DNA from 3 places in the Streptomyces sp. NPDC046881 genome. Region 2 is predicted to be linked to each of the others. Evidence: riboswitches for the same ligand, from Rfam matches in the RefSeq annotation. Region 2 holds a riboswitch; each other region holds the start of a gene.
What was found. A riboswitch is a leader RNA that binds a small molecule or an ion and turns the genes downstream of it on or off. The one in region 2 is predicted to bind cobalamin.
Positions count from the first base shown of each region.

Region 1: linked by a shared signal. The riboswitch ahead of ABZ923_RS38605 (HoxN/HupN/NixA family nickel/cobalt transporter) and the one ahead of ABZ923_RS32930 ((2Fe-2S) ferredoxin domain-containing protein) in region 2 are both predicted to bind cobalamin.
Region 3: linked by a shared signal. The riboswitch ahead of ABZ923_RS09420 (cobalamin biosynthesis protein) and the one ahead of ABZ923_RS32930 ((2Fe-2S) ferredoxin domain-containing protein) in region 2 are both predicted to bind cobalamin.

Region 1 covers NZ_JBEYXJ010000160.1:12,207-14,460, forward strand. Annotated here, with positions in the region: gene ABZ923_RS38600 (glycoside hydrolase family 13 protein) at 1-767, opposite strand, end outside; cobalamin riboswitch at 938-1,122, shown strand; gene ABZ923_RS38605 (HoxN/HupN/NixA family nickel/cobalt transporter) at 1,150-2,232, shown strand.
Region 2 covers NZ_JBEYXJ010000101.1:25,757-28,010, reverse strand. Annotated here, with positions in the region: gene ABZ923_RS32935 (superoxide dismutase) at 167-814, shown strand; cobalamin riboswitch at 928-1,050, shown strand; gene ABZ923_RS32930 ((2Fe-2S) ferredoxin domain-containing protein) at 1,111-1,488, shown strand; cobalamin riboswitch at 1,590-1,731, shown strand; gene ABZ923_RS32925 (CbtB-domain containing protein) at 1,768-1,989, shown strand; gene ABZ923_RS32920 (CbtA family protein) at 2,012-2,254, shown strand, end outside.
Region 3 covers NZ_JBEYXJ010000013.1:44,299-46,552, reverse strand. Annotated here, with positions in the region: gene ABZ923_RS09430 (inorganic phosphate transporter) at 1-724, shown strand, start outside; gene ABZ923_RS09425 (hypothetical protein) at 756-983, shown strand; cobalamin riboswitch at 1,114-1,256, shown strand; gene ABZ923_RS09420 (cobalamin biosynthesis protein) at 1,357-2,254, shown strand, end outside.

The DNA of each region.
Region 1 (2,254 bases), on a different contig from region 2:
TGCACCTCGTCGCGGTCCCAGTACGGGTGGCTGCCCGGCGCCACCCGGGGCAGCGCCTCCTCGCCGGTCGCGCCGATGTCGCCGACGTCCCGCAGCGGCTCGGTGAGGTCCTTGGCCAGGCCGTGGGCGACGTCGACGCGGAAGCCGTCCACGCCCCGGTCGGACCAGAACCGCAGGGTGGTGCGGAAGTCGGCGCGGACCTCCTCGTTGTCCCAGTTGAGGTCGGGCTGCTCGGGGGCGAAGAGGTGCAGGTACCACTCCCCGTCCGGCACCCGCCGCCAGGCGCTGCCGCCGAACACCGACTGCCAGTCGCTGGGCGGCAGTTCCCCGTGCGCCCCGCGCCCCGGCCGGAAGACGTAGCGTTCCCGGGCGGCCGAGCCGGGCCCGGCCCGCAGCGCCTCCTGGAACCAGGGGTGCAGGTGCGAGGTGTGGTTGGGGACGATGTCCACGACGACCTTGAGCCCGAGCCGGTGCGCCTCGGCGACCAGGGCGTCGAAGTCCTCCAGCGTGCCGAGGCGCTCGTCGACCCCGCGCGGGTCGATGACGTCGTAGCCGCCGTCGGCGAGTTCGGAGGGGTAGAAGGGGCTCAGCCACAGGGCGTCCACGCCGAGCGCGGCCACGTGGTCCATCCGCTCGGCGATGCCCCGCAGGTCGCCGAGGCCGTCACCGTCGGCGTCGGCGAAACTGCGCGGATAGACCTGGTAGATGACGGCCTGCCGCCACCAGTCGGGGTTCCTGGACGAGAGGTCCGGCGAGTGGTCTGCCATACGGGCTCCCATGGGGGGACGGACGACGGTACGGAATCTGTATCTGTCCACATTGCCCGGAAAGGGAACGCGCGGTACGGCGCCACGCGACGGACGGCGCAGGGCGCACAGCGTTTGTGATCTTGCCTACCCGCGCCGGTAGGCGGCTATGCAGGAAACCGCGTGCCCGCCTACGGTGGACGGGCCGTGGTGTTCGGGAAGTCGATGGAAGGTCGACGCGGCCCTCGCCACTGTGATCGGGGAGTTCCCGTTCCGTCCGGCATCCGCCGGGCCACTGGTCGTACGACCGGGAAGGCAGGGACGGCGGACGTTCGACCCGTCAGCCAGGAGACCGGCCACGGCAGTCACGAAGTGATCCACGAGGTGTTGGAGCGTGAACCCGATGGCCGATGCTGCGTCTTTCCGCTGGCGGCGCGAGGACACCGTCAAGACGGTGGGGCTGATGGCGGTGATCGTCGCCCTGCACGTCGTCGCCTTCGGGATCCTGTACCTCCTGGTCGCGCCCCGCCACTACAAGGTGGGCACCGACGTGTTCGGGGTGGGCCTCGGCATCACGGCCTACACCCTCGGCATGCGGCACGCGTTCGACGCCGATCACATCGCCGCGATCGACAACACCACGCGCAAGCTGATGGCCGACGGCAAGCGGCCGGTGTCGGTGGGGTTCTGGTTCGCGCTCGGGCACTCCAGTGTCGTGGTGCTGCTGGCCCTGCTCATCGCGGGCGGCACCTCGCTGGCGGGGAAGGTGACGAACGAGGGGTCCACCACCCACCAGGTGCTGGGCTTCCTCGGCACGACGGTCTCCGGGACGTTCCTGTACCTCATCGCCGCGCTCAACCTGGTGGCGCTGCTCGGCATCCTCAAGGTGTTCCGGGCGATGCGCGCGGGGGCGTACGACGAGAAGGAGCTGGAGCAGCACCTGGACTCGCGGGGCTTCATGAACCGCGTGCTCGGGCGGCTCACCAGGTCCGTCTCGCGCCCGGGGCAGATGTACCCGCTGGGTTTCCTGTTCGGGCTCGGCTTCGACACGGCCACCGAGGTCACGCTGATGGTGATGGCGGGCTCGGGCGCGGCGGCCGGGCTGCCCTGGTACGCGATCCTCTGCCTGCCCCTGCTCTTCGCCGCCGGGATGAGCCTGTTCGACACGCTCGACGGCACGTTCATGAACTTCGCCTACCAGTGGGCGTTCTCCAACCCGGTCCGCAAGGTCTTCTACAACCTCGCCATCACCGGCCTGTCCATCGCCGTGGCCTTCTTCATCGGCACCATCGAGCTGGTCGGCGTCCTGCACGAGAAGTTCGGCCTGCACGACGACGTCACCGGCTGGATCGCCGGCCTCGACCTGGACAACGTCGGCTACCTCATCGTCGGCCTGTTCGTGGTGGTGTGGGCGGCGGCGCTGGCGTACTGGAAGGTCGCCCGGGTCGAGGAGCGCTGGACGGCCACCGCCACCGCCGCCGAGTAGCCGGTCCTAGGCGGTGTCTTCA
Region 2 (2,254 bases):
CCAGTGGAGACAAGGGATGCACGCTCCGTCATTAGTCATTTCGGGTGACTGACGGCCCGCTGGGCGTGGATCCGGTCCTAGGCCCAAGGACTGATCGGCGTTCAGCCGTTCCTGCTGGTAGCTTGCACTTGCATCTTATTCGCAATAACGTCGGAGGACGTTGGACATGGCGCTGTACACGCTCCCGGAACTTCCGTACGACTACTCGGCGCTCGCGCCGGTGATCAGCCCGGAGATCATCGAGCTGCACCACGACAAGCACCACGCGGCCTACGTGAAGGGCGCGAACGACACCGTGGAACAGCTCGCCGAGGCACGGGACAAGGACGCCTGGGGCTCGGTCAACGGCCTGGAGAAGAACCTGGCCTTCCACCTCTCCGGGCACATCCTGCACAGCATCTACTGGCAGAACATGACCGGTCCGAAGGACGGCGGCGGCGAGCCCCTGGCCGCCGACGGCGTGGGCGAGCTGGCCGAGGCGATCAAGGAGTCCTTCGGCTCCTTCGCCGCCTTCAGGACCCAGCTGTCCAAGGCCGCGGCCACCACGCAGGGTTCGGGCTGGGGCGTGCTCGCCCACGAGCCGCTGAGCGGCCGCCTGATCGTGGAGCAGGTCTACGACCACCAGGGCAACGTCGGCCAGGGCTCCACCCCGCTCCTGGTCTTCGACGCCTGGGAGCACGCCTTCTACCTGCAGTACAGGAACCAGAAGGTGGACTTCGTCGAGGCGATGTGGCAGGTCGTCAACTGGCAGGACGTCGCCCGTCGTTTCGAGGCGGCCAAGTCCCGCACGGACGTGCTGCTGCTCGCCCCGTGACGAGGGGTCTCCCGCGGGCGTACCGCGCGCGGGAGACCCGCCGCACGGCGGCCGGGTGACGGGCCGCCACCGGTGATGACATGATGACCGGCGACACAAGGCGACGGCGGTCCGAGGAAGCCGGTGCGAATCCGGCGCGGTCCCGCCACTGTGACCGGTGAGCGAGTTCCGGCAGGCCACCGCCCCCGACGGGGTGGGAAGGCGGGACGAGCGACGACCCGGGAGCCAGGAGACTCACGCGGTCGCCTCCTCATGCGACACCGGGGCGGATCTCCCCGGGAGGGGAGCGGCGCGGTATGCCCGACAGGCCGACGGAAAAGACAGCGGGCGGACCGGTGCCGTGCCGGGTCGTCGTGTGCCGGGACTGCTGCTGCGGCAGCCCCAAGGTGACGGGCGATCACGCGGCGCAGACCGCGCGGTTGCGGGCGGAGATGCCCGTGCGCGTCTCCGACTGCCTCGACGTGTGCGACCAGGCCAACGTCATCGTCGTACAACCCTCCACCGCAGGCCGGGCCGCCGGCGCGCGACCGGTCTGGCTCGGGCTGGTCAACGACCCCGACGCGACCGAGGACATCGTCGCCTGGGTGCGCGCCGGTGGCCCGGGCGTGGCTCCCCGGCCCGACATCCTCGACCTGTACGCCTTCACCCCACCGCGCCGGCGCGCGGAGCCCTGAGCCGGACCGGTCGGATCGCGCCACCGCCGACCCACCGGGCACACGGCCGTTCACCCGGCACGAGAGGAAGATCACGCCGGTCGGAGGCGGTCTTGGCGGGGCTCCGATCCCGCGGTACGGTCTGTCCGAAATCGACGACGGCATAACGGAAGCCGGTGAGAGTCCGGCACGGTCGCGCCACTGTGTGCGGGCCCCGCGAGGGTGCCCGTGAGTCAGACCCGGGGCCGTCGTCCTGTGCACCACCGAGATGGGACGCGAATTCCCAGAGGAGGTTCTGCCATGGCGCAGACCGTCGCCCAGCCGACCGCCACCACTCCCGCCGTCCCCGCGAAGCTGCCGCTGAAGGCGATAGCTCCCTGGGCGGTCTTCTTCGGCATCCTGATGCTGGTCCTGCTCTACTTCGTCGGCGCCGAGCAGGGCGCCACCTCCGTGCTCAACGGCACGGACGTCCACGAGTGGGTGCACGACGCCCGCCATCTGCTCGGTTTCCCCTGCCACTGACGCGAGGGGACACCGCCCGCCCATGAATTCCGCAACCGTACGGAACCTCCTCGTACGGGGCATGCTCGCCGGCCTCGCGGCCGGCGTGCTCGCCCTGATCGCGGCCTACTTCCTCGGTGAGCCGAGCGTCGACAAGGCGATCGGCTTCGAGGACGCCCACTCCCACGAGCACGGGACGGAAGTCGTCTCCCGCTCCCTCCAGTCCACCGCGGGCCTCGCCACCGGCGTCCTCGTCTACGGGGTCGCCTTCGGCGGCATCGCCGCG
Region 3 (2,254 bases), on a different contig from region 2:
CGGCCAGATCGCCTCCGCCGGCCTGGTCTCCCTGGCCCACGGCACCAACGACGCCCAGAAGACGATGGGCATCATCACCCTCGCCCTGGTGGCCGGCGGCTCGCTCGCCCCCGGCTCCAACCCTCCCACCTGGGTGATCCTCTCCGCCGGCCTGGCCATCGCGCTCGGCACCTACATCGGCGGCTGGCGCATCATCCGCACCATGGGCAAGGGCCTGACCGACCTGGAGCCGCGCCAGGGCTTCGCCGCGCAGACCAGCGCCGCGACCGCCATCCTGGCCTCCTCGCACCTCGGCTTCTCCCTCTCCACCACGCACGTCGTCTCCGGCTCGGTGATGGGCGCGGGTCTGGGCCGCAAGGGCGGCGTGGTCCGCTGGTCCACCGCGACCCGCATGTTCGTCGCCTGGGCGCTGACCCTGCCGGCCGCCGCGCTGGTCGGCGCGGGTGCCGAGGCCGTCACCGGCCTGGGTGACTGGGGCACCGCCGTCGTCGCCGTCTTCCTCGTCGCCGCGAGCGCCGCGATCTGGAAGATCTCCCGCCGCGAGGTCGTCGACCACACCAACGTGGTCGAGGAGAGCGACGAGCCGGCCGGTGTGGTCACCACCGCCATCGCCGCCGTGATCCCGCCGCCCACCGCCGCGGTCGCCGCCGAGCTGGACCTCGCGTTCCCGCAGCAGAACACCGCCCCCGCCGAACCGGCCAGCCCGCCGGCCGCCGCGGTCTGACCCCGAGCACCCGGTTACCGAAGGAAGCACTATGAAGATCGACTGGGCAGCCCTGGGCTCCGTGTTCGGCGTCAGCCTCGTGGTCACGGTGGGCCTGGTGGCCCTGTTCACCCTCGGCATCGCGGGCCTGAACCGCCGTGAGAAGGCCGTGGCGCAGGGCGGTTCCGCCGGCCTCGCCGTCACCGGCGCCTACCTCTGCTTCGCGGCGTGCGCGGCGGCGGTGGCGTACGGCATCAACCTGATCGTGGCCAAGGCCTGACCGATCATCCGAGAGGCTCCCCTTCCCGTGTCGGGCAGGGGAGCCTCTGCCGTTGTCCCATCAGGCCCGCACGCCCCGCGGTGTGGGGATCGGCACACTCTCCCCTCGCAGGTCAAAGGCAGGTTGACGGCCGTTCCGGGCACGTGGTGGACTGCCCAGGCCATGTACGGCGGCAGGAGAGGAAGCCGGTGCGAATCCGGCGCGGTCCCGCCACTGTCACCGGGGAATGAACCCCGGGAGCCAGGAACTCTCACCGCCGATTCACGTCGAACCAGGGCGCGGACACCCTGAGTGAGGACACATATCGCCATGCTCGGCTGCCGATCGAGGACCCGTACCAGGCCCGTTCCTGTTCCCACGGCCGGCTGAGCCGATGGGTGCCGATCGCACATACGCGTACGGCGCCGCCGCCGGCGTCCTCGGGGACCTGCTTCTCGGCGATCCGCGCCGCGGACATCCCGTCGCCGTGTTCGGCCGGGCGGCGGGCGCCGCGGAAGGCGCGTTGTGGCACGACCACCGCGGCTGGGGCGCCCTGCACACCGCCGTGTGCGCCGGCGGCGCCGTCGCACTCGGCGCACTGGCCGCGCGTACCGTACGCCCCTCCCGTACCGCCTCCGTCGCGCTGACCGCCGCCGCCACCTGGGCCGTCGTGGGCGGCACCTCGCTCGCCCGGGAGGCCCGCACGATCGGGCGCGCCCTGGAGTCGGGGGACGTCGAGGCGGCCCGGGCGCGGCTGCCCCACCTGTGCGGCCGGGACCCGCAGGCGCTGGACGCCGACGGCATCGCCCGGGCCGTGGTCGAGTCGGTCGCCGAGAACACCTCCGACGCGGTCGTCGGCGCCCTCGTGTGGGGTGCGGTGGCCGGGGTTCCGGGGCTGCTCGGGTTCCGGGCGGTCAACACCCTGGACGCGATGGTGGGTCACCGGTCGCCCCGCTTCCGGCGCTTCGGCTGGGCCGCCGCCCGCCTCGACGACGTCGCCGGCTGGCCGGGGGCCCGGCTGACCGCCGTGCTCGCCGCCGCGGCCGGACCGGATCCGCGCGGTGCCCTGCGCGCCTGGAAGGCCGACGCGCACCGGCACCCGAGCCCCAACGCCGGGCCTGTGGAGGCCTCCTTCGCCGGTGCCCTCGGCGTCCGCCTGGGCGGGACGCTCTCCTACGGCGGCCGGGTCGAGCACCGCCCGGTGCTCAACGGTGCCACCGGACGGCCGGTCCGGGTCACCGACATCGACCGGGCCGTACGGCTCTCCCGCCGCGTCGGCCTGCTCGCCCTCG